Regions from separate parts of the Cellulosimicrobium sp. KWT-B genome, predicted to be linked through region 2. Evidence: predicted binding sites of a transcription regulator. Region 2 holds the regulator's gene; each other region holds the start of a gene.

Region 1 (3,569 bases), on a different contig from region 2:
GGCGGCGGGCGTGACCGAGGACGACGTCATGCTCGCCGCGCTCGAGGCGGGGGCCGAGGAGGTCACCGACTCCGGCGACGTCATCGAGGTGCTGTCCGAGGCGAGCGACCTCGTCGCCGTGCGCAGCGCGATCCAGGAGGCGGGGATCGAGTACGACTCCGCCGACTCGATCTGGCACCCGTCGATGGAGGTCGAGGTCGACGCCGAGGGCGCGCGCAAGATCCTGCGCCTCATCGACGCGCTCGAGGACAGCGACGACGTGCAGAACGTCTACGCCAACTTCGACGCGTCGGACGAGGTCATGGCGGAGCTCGAGAACGACGACTGATCCCGTCGGCTCGGTCACCGAGACCGACGACGTGGTCCCCCTGGGTGGCGGGGCGGGTGAGGCGCGCGCGGTCTACCATCCGCGGTGCTCGTCCCTCGCGCCGCTCCCGCCAGGCCCGCCACGACCGCGCGCACCTCACCCGCCCCGCCGGTGTCGGCTCGCCGTGGTCGGCGGCCCGCGAGGCGGACGGGTTCCGTGGTCGGGTCGTGGGAGGGTACTGGGGTGCGCGTTCTCGGAGTGGATCCTGGGCTGACCCGGTGCGGTGTCGGGGTGGTGGACTCCGCGCGGGGGCGGCGGGCCGAGCTCGTCGCGGTCGGGGTGATCCGGACGGACCCGGAGCTGAGCGTGGACCTGCGGCTGCTGCGGATCGCGGAGCGGCTGGACGCGTGGTTCGACGAGCACGTGCCCGACGTCGTGGCGGTCGAGCGCGTGTTCGCGCAGCACAACGTCGGGACGGTCATGGGCACCGCGCAGGCCGCCGGCATCGCGATGGTCGGGGCCGCGAAGCGGGGGGTCCCCGTCGCGCTGCACACGCCGTCGGAGGTCAAGGCCGCGGTCACGGGGAGCGGACGCGCCGGCAAGGAGCAGGTCCAGCGCATGGTCGCGGGGATCCTCGGCCTCGCGGAGCCGCCGAAGCCCGCGGACGCGGCCGACGCGCTCGCGCTCGCGATCTGCCACCTCTGGCGCCCCGCGGGCGCCCTGCAGGGCGGCGAGCGGCACGAGCTCACGGCCGCGCAGCGCGCCTGGGCGGCCGCCGAGCACGCGGCGAAGGGACGGCGCGCGCCGCGCTAGCGGCGCCGGTTCCGCCGGTCGTGCCGGTGGGGGTGCAGGCGGTCCGTGTCGGTCGTTCGGCGGGTGGGCGGCCCTTGCTAGAGTGACCGCGGTCGTACGGGTGTTCGACGCGCCCCCTCGGTGCGCGGCCCGACGGCGGTCCCCGGGGCCGGCGGACCATCGGACCAGGTCGGCGCTGCCGGCCGGGAGAGGAGCCTGCGTGATCGCGTCCCTGAGCGGTGTCGTGGCGAGCGTCCAGCTCGACCGCGCCGTGCTCGAGGTCGGAGGAGTGGGCTACCTCGTCCACGCCACGCCCGCCACGCTCGCCGGCCTGCGCGTCGGGGAGACGGCGCGCCTCGCGACGAGCCTCGTCGTGCGCGAGGACTCGTTCACGCTCTACGGCTTCGCCGACGACGACGAGCGCGCCGTCTTCGAGACCGTCCAGACCGTGAGCGGCGTCGGTCCGCGCCTCGCGCTCGCGATGCTCGCCGTGCACACGCCCGACGGCCTGCGCCGTGCGGTCGCGGGCGCGGACATCGCCGCGCTCGTGCGCGTCCCGGGCATCGGCAACAAGGGTGCGCAGCGCATCGCGCTCGAGCTGGGCGACAAGCTCGGCCCGCCCACGGGCGCCGACGCCCCCGAGGCGGGATCGACCGCCTCGGCGTCGGCTCCGCGTCCGGAGGACCGGCGCGACCAGGTGGTCGAGGCGCTCGTCGGGCTCGGCTGGAACCTCAAGGCCGCGGACGACGCGGTGTCCACCGTGCTCGCCGAGGCGGGCGTCGACGTCGTCGAGGCACCCGACGTGGCGGGCGCGCTGCGTGCCGCGCTGCGGGTGCTCGGCGGGCCGAGGAGCTGACGATGGCGACCTTCGACCAGGTGGGACTCGACGACCTCGGCGGGGACGGCACGTTCTCGTCGGAGCGCATCGTCGCGGCGGGCGCGGACGACCTCGAGCGTGCGGCCGAGGCTGCGCTCCGCCCGCGCCGGCTGGAGGAGTTCGTCGGCCAGGCCGTCGTGCGCGACCAGCTGTCGCTCGTGCTCCAGGCCGCGCTCGCGCGGGGGAGCGCACCCGACCACGTGCTCCTGTCGGGGCCGCCCGGGCTCGGCAAGACGACGCTCGCCATGATCATCGCCGCGGAGCTCGGCACGTCGCTGCGCGTGACGTCCGGGCCCGCGATCCAGCACGCCGGCGACCTCGCGGCGGTGCTGTCCTCGCTCGAGGAGGGCGAGGTCCTGTTCATCGACGAGATCCACCGGCTGGCGCGACCGGCCGAGGAGCTCCTCTACATGGCGATGGAGGACTTCCGCGTCGACGTCGTCGTGGGCAAGGGGGCCGGGGCGAGCGCCATCCCGCTCTCGCTGCCGCCCTTCACGGCGGTCGGCGCGACGACGCGCGCCGGGCTCCTGCCCGCGCCGCTGCGCGACCGGTTCGGCTTCACCGGGCACCTGGACTTCTACTCGAGCGACGAGCTCGAGCGCGTGCTGACGCGCTCGGCCGGCCTGCTCGGCGTCGCGCTCGACCCCCAGGCCGCCCGCGAGATCGCCGGGCGTTCGCGCGGCACGCCCCGCATCGCGAACCGCCTGCTGCGGCGCGTGCGCGACTGGGCGCAGGTGCGCGGCGACGGGACCATGGACCTCGCGGCCGCGCGCGCGGCCCTCGAGGTCTACGAGGTGGACCCGATCGGCCTCGACCGGCTCGACCGCGCGGTGCTCACCGCGCTGTGCACCCGCTTCAACGGCGGTCCCGTGGGCCTGACGACGCTCGCGGTCACGGTGGGCGAGGAGGCGGAGACGGTCGAGACCGTCGCCGAGCCGTACCTCGTGCGCGAGGGCTTGATCGGGCGGACGCCGCGGGGCCGCGTCGCGACCCCGGCCGCCTGGGCGCACCTCGGGCTCACCCCGCCGCGCGAGGGCGGCACGCTCTTCGACGCCTGAGGCGACGCCGGAGGTCACGAGCCCGCGAGGACGCTCCGTGACGGCGGTCACAGGCGCTCCGCGGGTGGTCCTAGAATGGTCGGACCCGGGCGGGCGGAACTCCGCGGCGAGACGGCTCGTTGGTGAACCGTGCGCGCACGCCTAGACTGCGCGCAGATCCCGCACAGAACAGGACACGAGACTCCGTCATGGATATCAGCTTCATCCTCATCCTCGCCCTCGCGGCGGGTGCGATGTTCCTCATGACCAGCCGCACCCGCAAGCAGCAGCGCGAGGCCCAGAACTTCCGGGCGACCCTCGCCCCCGGGCAGGAGGTGATGACGGGCTCGGGCATGTTCGGCACGGTCGTCGACGTCGACGACGAGGCCGACGTCATCACCATCGAGTCGACGCCGGGCAACCAGTCCCGGTGGCTGCGCGCCGCGATCGCCAAGCTCGTCGAGCCCCCGGTCGAGGAGACCGAGGAGACGACGGCGGACGACGCGTCCGAGGACGCGGCCGAGTACGGCACCGCCGGTGCCGACGCCGGGACCAC
Region 2 (3,569 bases):
TGGCGGGCTCCTCCGCGGGTCGCGCCGACAGGTCGGCGCGACGAACGTATGCCGTCGCGGGCGCGCGGTGCAACACGCCGACGCCGCGCCCGGCCACGGGCAGCAGAACGGGGGCGGTCGTGGTCGACCGCCCCCGTCGGGACGCCCCCGTCCCCATCTCGCGCGCGACTCGCCTCGCGCGCGGCGACGTGCACAGGAGTCGCGGTGGTCCGCAGACTCCTCGCCTCGTCCGCCCAGCCCCCCAGCCGGCGTGTGAGGTGACACTAACTTAGGCGGACCTAACGCACTGGCGCAACCCCGAGCCGCAGCCTGTCGCACGTCGGCACCGTGTGCTGCGTCACAGGACCCGGGCCACTCCCGAGCGCACCGTCACCGCTCGGCGACCGGGAGCAGGATGGTCTGGCCGGCCTGCACGCCCGACGACGACAGACCGTTCAGCTCGACGAGCCCGCTGACCACCTCACGGAGGTCCTCGCCCGGGGTCGCGACGCCCTGGGCGAGCTCCCACAGGGTCTCCCCCGCGCTCACGACGTGGACGCGGACCTCGACCGGCTCCCCGGGTCCGGCCGCGACAGCCAGGCCGACCCGCGCCGCAAGGACGAGCAGGACGGCCACGAGGAGCACGAGGACCGCACGGCCGCGTCGCGTGAGCCGCAGCGGCGCCTCCGGGCGCACGCCTCGCACCGCCGCACCGCCTCGCCCGAGCGTGGACGGTGCCGCCGTCGCCATCGCCACCGTGTTCATGTCCCCTCCGTCCCGGCCCGCGAGCCCGATCGCCTTCCCCGGTCGATCGGACCCGCGCGCCCGTCTCATCTCCGCGCCGACCCCCTCGGGTCGAACACCTGTACGTAGAACATCTGTACGAAGGTCTATCACGAACGACCCACAGAGTCGAGACATGCTCGAACAGGTGTTTGATTCGTGTCGCATCCTCCCCTAGCCTGGGGTCAGGTCGGTTCGCCGGACATGTCCGCTCGGACCCGGAGGGGCGACCGAGGTCCCGGGGCGCACGTCCCGGGGAGGGGAGGCCGCAGGCCCGGCTGGCGCCGGCGGCACGCGACGGACGAGGGCGGAGCGACCATGGCGGGACGAGGCACGGACAGGGCACGGGGGCTCGCCGAGGTGCGCGAGCTGCCGGACGGGTCGGCAGGGGGTGACGGGCTCACCCCGCGTCAGCGGCTCGTGCTCGAGACCATCCGCGCGTGCGTCGAGCAGCGCGGCTACCCGCCGAGCATGCGCGAGATCGGCGAGGCCGTCGGGCTCACGAGCCCGTCCTCCGTCAAGCACCAGCTCACCACGCTCGAGCGCAAGGGCTTCCTGCGGCGCGACCCGAACCGCCCGCGCGCCATCGAGGTGGTCCAGCCCGACGACGCCCGCCGCGCCACCCCGCTCGCGCCGGCCGGCACGACCCCCGAGCCGGCGTACGACGAGGCCCACCCCGCGCCGTCGTACGTCCCCGTCGTCGGCCGCATCGCCGCCGGTGGCCCCATCCTCGCGGAGCAGGTCGTCGAGGACGTGTTCCCGCTGCCGCGCCAGCTCGTCGGCGAGGGGGAGCTCTTCCTCCTGCGCGTGCAGGGCGACTCGATGATCGACGCGGCGATCTGCGACGGCGACTGGGTCGTCGTGCGGCGCCAGCCGGTCGCGGAGAACGGCGAGATCGTGGCCGCCATGATCGACGGCGAGGCCACCGTGAAGAGCCTGCGGCGCGCCGACGGCCACGTGTGGCTCATGCCGCACAACGCCGCGTACGACCCGATCCCCGGTGACGACGCCCAGGTGCTGGGGCGCGTCGTCTCCGTCCTGCGCAGCCTCTGAACGGTCCCCGAGCCGACTCCGGGCGCCTGCGGGCGGGCTCCGGACAGCACGAGAGCCGGGCGGTCCCTCGACCGCCCGGCTCTCGTCGTGCGGGGCCCGACGGGCCCGTGGGCTCAGAGCCCGAAGCGTCGCGCGACCGCGCGCAGCGACTCCGCGGACGAGCGCAGGCCCGCGAGCTCGTCGTCCGCCAGCGGCACCTCGACGCGCTCCGTCGCGCCCCGGCGGTCGACGAGCGTCGGGAGCGACAGGCACACGTCCTCGAGCCCGTAGATGCCGTCGAGGAGCGTCGACACGGGCAGCACCCGGTGCTCGTCGGCGAGCACCGCCTCGATGATCCGGGTGCCCGCGAGCCCGACCGCGTAGTTGGTCGCGCCCTTGCCCTCGATGATCCGATAGGCCGACTGCACGACCTCGCGCGCGATCTCGTCGCGCACGTCGCCCGTGAGCGGTCCCCGACCGCCGATGCCCTGCCACTCGAGCAGCGGCGCGCCGCCGATCGTCGCGGAGCTCCAGAGCGGGATCTCGCTGTCGCCGTGCTCCCCCGCGATGTACGCGTGCACGTTCTGCACCGCGACGCCGCAGTGCTGCGCCACGAGGAACCGCAGCCGCGAGGAGTCGAGCACGGTGCCGCTGCCGAAGAGCTGCGTCGGGGGCAGCCCCGAGAACTTGAGCGCCGCGTACGTGACGATGTCGACGGGGTTGGTCACCATGACGTAGACGGCGTCCGGGGCCACCTCCACGAGGCCCGGCAGGATCGTCCGCATGAGCCCGATCGTGCCCTCGGCGAGGTCGAGGCGCGTCTGACCCGGCTTCTGCTTGGCGCCGGCCGTGACCACGACGACGTCGGCCCCCGCGCACACCGCGACGTCGTCGGACCCCTCGACGCGCGCCATGGGCATGAACTGGATGCCGTGCTGGAGGTCGAGGACCTCGGCCTCGACCTTCGCGCGGTTGACGTCGAGGAGCGCCACCGTGCGCGCCGCGCCGCGCATGAGCGCGGCGTAGGCCAGCGTCGAGCCGACGGCACCGGCGCCGACGATCGCGAGCTTCGTGGTCCGCGCTCCCCCTCCCGGACCGCCCGTGGTCGCGTCGCCGGTGCCCTGCGGTGACGTGCTCGTCATGTCGCCTCCGTGAAGTCGCTGGAAAGGGCTCAGCCTAGGGCGGCGAGGCGGCGGAGCGCAGCGGTGGCCACGTCGCGGTCGGTCGTCTGCCAGAACCCCGGCATGGACCGCGTGAGGAACGACCCGTAGCGCGCCGTCACGAGCCGTGGGTCCAGGACCGCGACGACCCCGCGGTCGGCCGTGGACCGCACGAGCCGCCCGGCACCCTGGGCGAGCAGGAGGGCCGCGTGCGTCGCGGAGACCTGCATGAACCCGTTGCCGCCCGCGGCCTCGACGGCCCGAGCCCGCGCCGACTTCACCGGGTCGTCCGGGCGCGGGAACGGGATGCGGTCGATGAGCACGAGCTGGCACGACGGCCCGGGCACGTCCACGCCCTGCCACAGCGACAGCGTGCCGAACAGGCACGTCGCCGGGTCCTCGGCGAACTCCCGCACGAGGGTCGGCAGCTGGTCGTCGCCCTGGCACAGGACCGGCACGTCCAGCCGCTCGCGCATCGCCTCGGCCGCGGCCACCGCGGCACGCCGCGAGGAGAACAGGCCGAGGGTCCGACCGCCGGCGGCCTCGACGAGCGCCGCGATCTCGTCGAGCTGGTGCTCGGTCGACGCCTCGCGGCCGGGCGCCGGCAGGCGCTTC
Region 3 (3,569 bases), on a different contig from region 2:
GGACTACACGGTCTCCGTCCGCCTCCACCCGGAGGTCTCCGCGACCCTCGCGGTGAAGGTCGTCGCTGCCTGATCTGCTGCTGAGCAGTCCGCGAAGGTCCGGCCCCTCCTCGGAGGGGCCGGGCCTTCGTCGCGTCCGGCCCCGTCGTGCTCGGCTGCGCGCGCCGAGCCCTCAGGCGGTGCCGGTGACCATCCAGGCGCTCCCGCGCGCACGGAGCCCGGTGGTGACGGCGCGCGCCGCCATGAAGACCCCCGCGAAGGCGAGCCAGAGCCACGCGAGGCCTGCCGCGCCGTCGGGCGCCCAGTGCCGGACGGCGAGCGCGAACGGCGCGTAGACCACGAGTGTCAGCATGCCCGCCCAGGCGAGGAAGCGGCCGTCCCCGGCGCCGATGAGGACGCCGTCGAGCACGAACACCCACCCCGCCATCGGCAGGAGGACGCCGCACACCGCCATGCCGACGGCGACGGCGGTGCGCACCTCGGGGTCGGACGTGAAGAGGAGCGCGAACCACCAGCCGCCCGCGGCCATGACGACGCCCAGGCCTGCCCCGGCGGCGACGCCCCACTGGAGGGTGCGTCGCAGGACGGCGCGGACGCGCGGGACGTCGTCAGCCCCCAGCCCGTGCCCGACGAGCGCCTGCGCCGCGATGGCGAGCGCGTCGAGCGCGAACGCCGCGAGCCCCCAGACGGAGTTCACGACCTGGTAGCCCGCGAGGGCGACCTCCCCGAGCCCGGTCGCGACGAACACGGTGAGGAGGATGGCGAGGCGGAGCGAGAGCGTGCGCACGAAGAGCGGGGCGCCGGCACGCGCGTTGGCCCAGATCCCGCCCGCGGCGGGCCGCAGCGACGCGCCGTGCCGCCGGGCGCCGCGCACCACGACCACGACGAGCACCGCGCCCATGGTGAGCTGGGCGACCGCCGTCCCGATGCCGGACCCGGCGATCCCGAGCCCTGCCCCGTAGACGAGCACGACGTTGAGGACCGCGTTGAACGTCGCGCCGCCCGCGGCGACCCACAGGGGCGTCCGGGTGTCCTGCATGCCGCGCAGCACGCCGGTGGACGCGAGGACGAGGAGCATCCCGGGGAGCCCGAGCGCGGACCAGCGGAGGTACACCACGGCGTGCTCGGCGACCTCACCCGTGCCGCCCATCGCGCCGACGGCCCACGGTGCCGTCGTCCACAGGACGGCCGCGAGGAGCGCACCCAGCCCGACGGCGAGCCAGAGGCCGTCGATCCCGGACTGGAGCGCCTCCCGCGTGTGGCCGGCGCCGATGCGGCGCGCGACGGCGGCCGTGGTGGCGTAGGCGAGGAAGACGCACAGGCCGACGAGGGTCACGAGGAGGGTCGACGCGAGGGAGAGGCCAGCGAGCTGCGCGGTGCCGAGGTGGCCGACGACGGCGCTGTCGACGAGCACGAACAGCGGCTCGGCCACGAGCGCGCCGAGCGCCGGGACGGCGAGGGCGAGGATCTCCCGGTCGAGCCAGGACCGGGCACGGCGACCTGTGGACGACGCATCGGGGCCGGACGACGGCCCGATGTCGTCGGGGTGGCCGGACGGTGTCCGGCGTGTCGTCGGCGTGTCGCCCGACTTTCTTTCTTCCACACCCCTGAGGGTAGTGATGAGGCTGGTCAGAGGCCGCTCACGGCGATGTACACAGGAAGATCGTGAGGTTGTCCACACCGTTTTCCACCGGGTGTGCACAGTGTGGGGGACTGTGTCCACAGGAACGGGGGTCCCTGTCCACCGGGCGTGCACAGGGCCGTTTGCAGGGCGTCCGGTCGCGATCTAGTGTCGCGGGGTCGTGCCTGTCGGAGGCGGGGGGCGCGGCCACCGGGACAGTCGTGTGGGTGGCCCGCGGTAGAACACGTGTACGACGAAGAGTGGTCCCGGTCGTGCGGTCCCGCAAGGGCCGTTCCAGTCCCGGGGGAGCGAGGGGCGCATGTCGATCGAGGAGCTCGAGGAGAGCTACGGGGGACCGGGGCCGTCGGGGTTCGACCGGACGCCGCCCCAGGACGTCGCCGCCGAGATGAGCGTGCTCGGCGGCATGCTGCTGTCGAAGGACGCCATCGCGGACGTCATCGAGCAGATCCGCGGCTCCGACTTCTACCGCCCGGCGCACGAGATCGTCTACGAGTCGATCATCGACCTCTACGGTCGCGGCGAGCCCGCCGACGCCATCACCGTCGTCGCGGAGCTCACCAAGCGCGGCGAGCTCCAGCGCATCGGCGGCGCGCCCTACATCCACGACCTCATGGCCGGCGTGCCGACCGCCGCCAACGCCGGGTACTACGCGCGCATCGTCCGCGAGCGTGCGGTCCTGCGCCGTCTCGTCGAGGCGGGCACGCGCATCGTGCAGCTCGGCTACGCGACCGACGGCGGCGACGTCGACGAGATCGTCAACAACGCCCAGGCCGAGGTCTACGCCGTGACGGAGCGGCGCACCACGGAGGACTACCTCCCGCTCGCCGAGATCCTCGGGCCCACGTTCGACGAGATCGAGGCCGCCCAGGGGCGCGGCGAGGGCATGACCGGCGTCCCCACCGGCTACTCCGACTTCGACCGGCTCACCAACGGCCTGCACCCCGGCCAGATGATCGTCGTCGCGGCGCGGCCGGCCATCGGCAAGGCCCTCGCGCTCGACACGCCCCTGCCCACGCCGTCGGGCTGGACGACGATGGGCGAGGTCGCGGTCGGCGACCTGCTGGTCTCCGCGGACGGGACGCCCACACGCGTCGTCGCCGCGACCGAGGTCATGGTCGACCGCCCCTGCTACGAGGTCGAGCTCGACGACGGCACCGTGATCGTCGCGGACGCGCAGCACCAGTGGGTGACCTCGACCCGTGCCCAGCGACGCGCGGTCCGCGCCGGCGAGACGCCCGAGTCGTCCGTCCGCACGACCGAGGAGCTCGCGGCCACGGTCCGTTGTGTCACGGCGGACAACCGTGCGAACCACTCGATCGCCACGACTGCACCGCTGGACCTTCCTGAGGCCGACCTCCCGATCCACCCCTACGCGCTCGGGGTCTGGCTGGGCGACGGTAGCTCTCGGCGCGCCGAGTTCACGTCCGCCGACCCGGAGATCGCGATGCGGATCGAAGGGCTGGGCTACGTCGCACAGCCGAGCGCGGACGACCTGCTCGCGCTCGGCCTGCCTACGGCCGACGAGATCCCCGTTGCCTACCTGCGCGCGAGCGAGACGCAACGACGCGAGCTTCTCGCGGGTCTGCTCGACACGGACGGGACGGTCACGCCGCAGGGAAGCGTCCAGATCTCGCTGACGAGCGAGCGCCTCGCGCTGCAGACGCGAGAGCTGGTCCTGTCCCTGGGATACCGCACGGGGTGGTCGACGAGGGCCGTCCAGGGTCGGGCCGAGTCCTCGTCCACGGCGTACACGATCACCTTCACGACCGAGGACGACGTTTTCTGGCTGGAGCGCAAGCGGCTCGTCCACAAGGAGCGACGTCGCCCTGGGACGGCGCGGCTCACCTCGCGGTTCGTGGTCGACGTCCGACGCGTCGACCCGGTGCCGGTGCGCTGCGTCGAGGTGGACCACCCGTCGCACCTGTAC
Region 4 (3,569 bases), on a different contig from region 2:
GCCGTTCATCAACGGCGGCGAGCACCTCGAGGCGGTGCCGACGGTCCCCATCTGGCTCTCGCTCGTCGTGATCGTCGGGGCGCTCGCGGTCACGACCGTCGCGAGCCTGCTGCGCACACGTGCGCTGCACGCACGGAGCGAGCCGGCGGACGGCGAGGAGCCCGGGCCGGCGGCGTCGTCCGTGGAGGACGCCACGGAGACCGTGACCGACGAGGCGCCTGCGGCGGGGGAGACCCCGCCGCAGGGCGGCGGGGTCCCCCGTGGGGGTGCCGCGCGCTAGCCAGCGCGCGGCCCGGCTCAGACGCGGTCCGCCCAGTCGCCGATCACCGGCGACCACGGGCGGACCGCGCGCTGTGCGACCAGCCCGGCGCGCGCGAAGGGGTCCTCGTCGAGGACCGCGGCGACGGCGTCGGGCGTCTCCCCGTCGAGGACGAGCAGCGCTCCGGCAGGCGCGCCCTCGTGGGCGGGAAGCGGACCGGAGGCGAGCAGCGTGCCCCGGGTGTGGAGGTCGGCGAGGAACGCGCGGTGCTCGGGTCGCAGGGCGTCGAGCTCGGCGCTGCGGTCGGCGTAGACGTAGGTGACGGCGTGGATCGGCATGGAGCCAGTGAACCAGGCCGGCCCGACGGCGCGCGGCCGGGTCCGCGCCTCGGCTGCGCCCGGTGCTTCCTGCCGACCGCGACCGGCCGCACGCCACCGGCCGCCCGCTACCAGACCCGCGCTACCAGCCCCGCTCGCGCCACTCGTCGAGGTGCGGCCGCTCGGCACCGAGCGTCGTGTCGGCGCCGTGACCGGGATAGACCCACGTGGCGTCGTCGAACCGGTCGAAGACCCGCCCGACGACGTCGGACAGCAGGCTCGCGAACCGCGCCGGGTCGCGGTCGGTGTTCCCGACCCCGCCGGGGAAGAGGGAGTCCCCGGTGAACAGGTGCACCCGGCCGGGCACGGCCTCGGGCTCGGCGACGTCGTCCGGCTCGCGGTAAGCGAGCGAGACGGAGCCCGGCGTGTGCCCGCGTAGCGCCACGACCTCGAGGTCGATCGCGCCCACCCGCAGCACGTCCCCGTGCCGCAGGCGGCGGGCGACGGGCACGCCGGACGCCGCGGCGACCGCGTCCGCGTCGGGCTCGCCGGCGGCCGACGACGCGCCCGTCGCGGCGACGACCGGCGCGAGCGCCCGGAGATGGTCGGCGTGCCGGTGCGTCGTGACGACGCCGTCGAGCCGTCCTGACGGCGAGCCCGCCCGCACGAGGCCGAGCACGTCGTCGGGCGCGTCGGCGGCGTCGACGAGAAGCTGGGCGCCGGTGCGCCGGCACGTGAGGAGGTAGACGTCGTTCGCGAGCGGCCCGACGGCGAGCTTGCGGATCTCCACCTCGTCGAGGCGTCGCAGGTCGTGCGGGCCGCCCACGGCGACCTGTCCGGTGTACGTCATGCGCCCAGTGTGCCGTCAGCTCGCGGCGGGCAGCGCGCCGCGACCCCGGCCGCGGTGACCCGGGTCACGGCGGAGAGCCCGGACGTGGGGCGCTCGTGTGCGTTCGCCGGGTGCCGTGCGGAGGTGACGTCGAACACCTGTGCGAGTGTGGGTGGTCGGCCGTACGATGCTGCGGTGAGCAATCGCCTCGTCATCTCCGGTGCCCGCGAGCACAACCTGCGCAACGTCGACCTCGACCTCCCGCGCGACAAGCTCATCGTCTTCACGGGGCTCTCCGGCTCGGGCAAGTCGTCGCTCGCCTTCGACACCATCTTCGCGGAGGGGCAGCGCCGGTACGTCGAGTCGCTGTCCGCGTACGCGCGCCAGTTCCTCGGACAGATGGACAAGCCGGACGTCGACTTCATCGAGGGCCTGTCGCCCGCGGTCTCGATCGACCAGAAGTCCACGAACCGCAACCCGCGCTCGACCGTCGGCACCATCACCGAGGTCTACGACTACCTGCGCCTGCTGTTCTCGCGCGCCGGGACGCAGCACTGCCCGGTGTGCGGCGAGCGCGTCACCGCGCAGACCCCGCAGCAGATCGTCGACCGCCTCCTCGAGCTCCCCGAGGGCACGCGCTACCAGGTCCTCGCCCCGGTCGTGCGCGGCCGCAAGGGCGAGTACTCCGAGCTCTTCAAGGAGCTCCAGACCAAGGGCTTCGCCCGCGCCCGCGTCGACGGCGAGGTGCGCACCCTCACCGACGTCCCGGCGCTCGAGAAGAAGCTCAAGCACGACATCGAGGTGGTCGTCGACCGCCTCGTCGCGCGCGAGGGCGTCCAGCGCCGGCTCACCGACTCCGTCGAGACGGCTCTCGGGCTCGCGGGCGGGCTCGTCGTGGTCGAGCTCGTCGACGCGGACGCGGACGACCCGGCCCGGGAGCGCCGTTTCTCGGAGAAGCGCGCGTGCCCGAACGACCACGAGCTCGCGCTCGACGAGATCGAGCCGCGCACGTTCTCCTTCAACGCCCCGTACGGCGCGTGCCCGGAGTGCACGGGCATCGGGTTCCGTCTCGAGGTGGACCCGGACCTCGTGGTGCCGGACGACGAGAAGTCGCTGCGCGAGGGCGCGGTCGCGCCGTGGGCGCAGATCTCGTCGGAGTACTTCGAGCGCGTCCTCACGGCGCTCGCGGACGACCTGGGCTTCTCCATGGACACGCCGTGGCGCGCGCTGCCCGAGCGCGCGAAGAAGGCCGTGCTCCACGGCCAGAACCACCAGGTGCACGTGCGGTACAAGAACCGCTGGGGCCGTGAGCGGCAGTACTCGACCGGGTTCGAGGGTGTCATCACCTTCCTCGAGCGCCGGCACACCGAGACCGAGTCGGACTGGTCGAAGGAGAAGTACGAGGCCTTCATGCGCGAGGTCCCGTGCCCCGTGTGCCAGGGGGCGCGCCTCAAGCCGGAGGTGCTCGCGGTCAAGGTCGGCGGCAGGTCCATCTGGGACGTGTGCCGCCTGCCCCTGCGCGAGGCCGCGGCGTTCCTCGGGTCGCTCGAGCTGGGAGCGCGCGAGCGCGCCATCGCGACCGAGGTCCTCAAGGAGATCGACGCGCGCCTCGGGTTCCTGCTCGACGTCGGCCTCGACTACCTCTCGCTCGAGCGACCTGCCGCGACGCTCTCCGGCGGCGAGGCGCAGCGCATCCGGCTCGCGACGCAGATCGGCTCGGGACTGGTCGGCGTGCTCTACGTGCTGGACGAGCCGAGCATCGGCCTGCACCAGCGCGACAACCGCCGGCTCATCGAGACGCTCACGCGCCTGCGCGACCTCGGGAACACGCTCATCGTCGTCGAGCACGACGAGGACACCATCCGCACCGCGGACTGGGTCGTCGACATCGGCCCCGGCGCGGGGGAGCACGGGGGGCGCGTCGTGCACTCGGGCGACTACGCGGGCCTGCTCGAGGCGCCGGAGTCCGTCACGGGCGCGTACCTGTCGGGGCGGCGCAGCATCCCGCTGCCGGCGCAGCGGCGCCCGACGGACCCGGGCCGTCAGATCAAGGTCGTCGGCGCGCGCGAGCACAACCTCACGGGCATCGACGTGAGCTTCCCGCTCGGCACGTTCACCGCGGTGACGGGCGTCTCCGGCTCCGGCAAGTCCACGCTCGTGAACT

What was found. Region 2 encodes LexA, which represses DNA repair genes until DNA is damaged. Its sites were predicted from a motif close to TCGAACANNTGTTCGA; they were not measured.
Region 1: ruvA (Holliday junction branch migration protein RuvA) is a predicted target of LexA. The motif match lies at 1,213-1,228, and genes of this name have one in related genera.
Region 3: B9L22_RS09325 (replicative DNA helicase) is a predicted target of LexA. The motif match lies at 1,860-1,875, and genes of this name have one in related genera.
Region 4: uvrA (excinuclease ABC subunit UvrA) is a predicted target of LexA. The motif match lies at 1,556-1,571, and genes of this name have one in related genera.

What each region holds. Positions count from the first base shown of each region.
Region 1 is NZ_NEDO01000003.1:141,197-144,765, forward strand. Features, by position in the region: gene B9L22_RS10530 (YebC/PmpR family DNA-binding transcriptional regulator) at 1-328, shown strand, start outside; gene ruvC (crossover junction endodeoxyribonuclease RuvC) at 551-1,120, shown strand; gene ruvA (Holliday junction branch migration protein RuvA) at 1,320-1,955, shown strand; gene ruvB (Holliday junction branch migration DNA helicase RuvB) at 1,958-3,034, shown strand; gene yajC (preprotein translocase subunit YajC) at 3,223-3,569, shown strand, end outside.
Region 2 is NZ_NEDO01000006.1:89,697-93,265, forward strand. Features, by position in the region: gene nrdR (transcriptional regulator NrdR) at 1-1, opposite strand, end outside; gene B9L22_RS17335 (LysM peptidoglycan-binding domain-containing protein) at 370-744, opposite strand; gene lexA (transcriptional repressor LexA) at 1,081-1,815, shown strand; gene B9L22_RS17345 (L-lactate dehydrogenase) at 1,929-2,936, opposite strand; gene B9L22_RS17350 (ATP-dependent DNA helicase) at 2,966-3,569, opposite strand, start outside.
Region 3 is NZ_NEDO01000002.1:702,563-706,131, reverse strand. Features, by position in the region: gene rplI (50S ribosomal protein L9) at 1-73, shown strand, start outside; gene B9L22_RS09330 (MATE family efflux transporter) at 173-1,537, opposite strand; gene B9L22_RS09325 (replicative DNA helicase) at 1,941-3,569, shown strand, end outside.
Region 4 is NZ_NEDO01000003.1:380,123-383,691, reverse strand. Features, by position in the region: gene B9L22_RS11675 (TerC family protein) at 1-280, shown strand, start outside; gene B9L22_RS11670 (YciI family protein) at 298-597, opposite strand; gene B9L22_RS11665 (MBL fold metallo-hydrolase) at 719-1,426, opposite strand; gene uvrA (excinuclease ABC subunit UvrA) at 1,601-3,569, shown strand, end outside.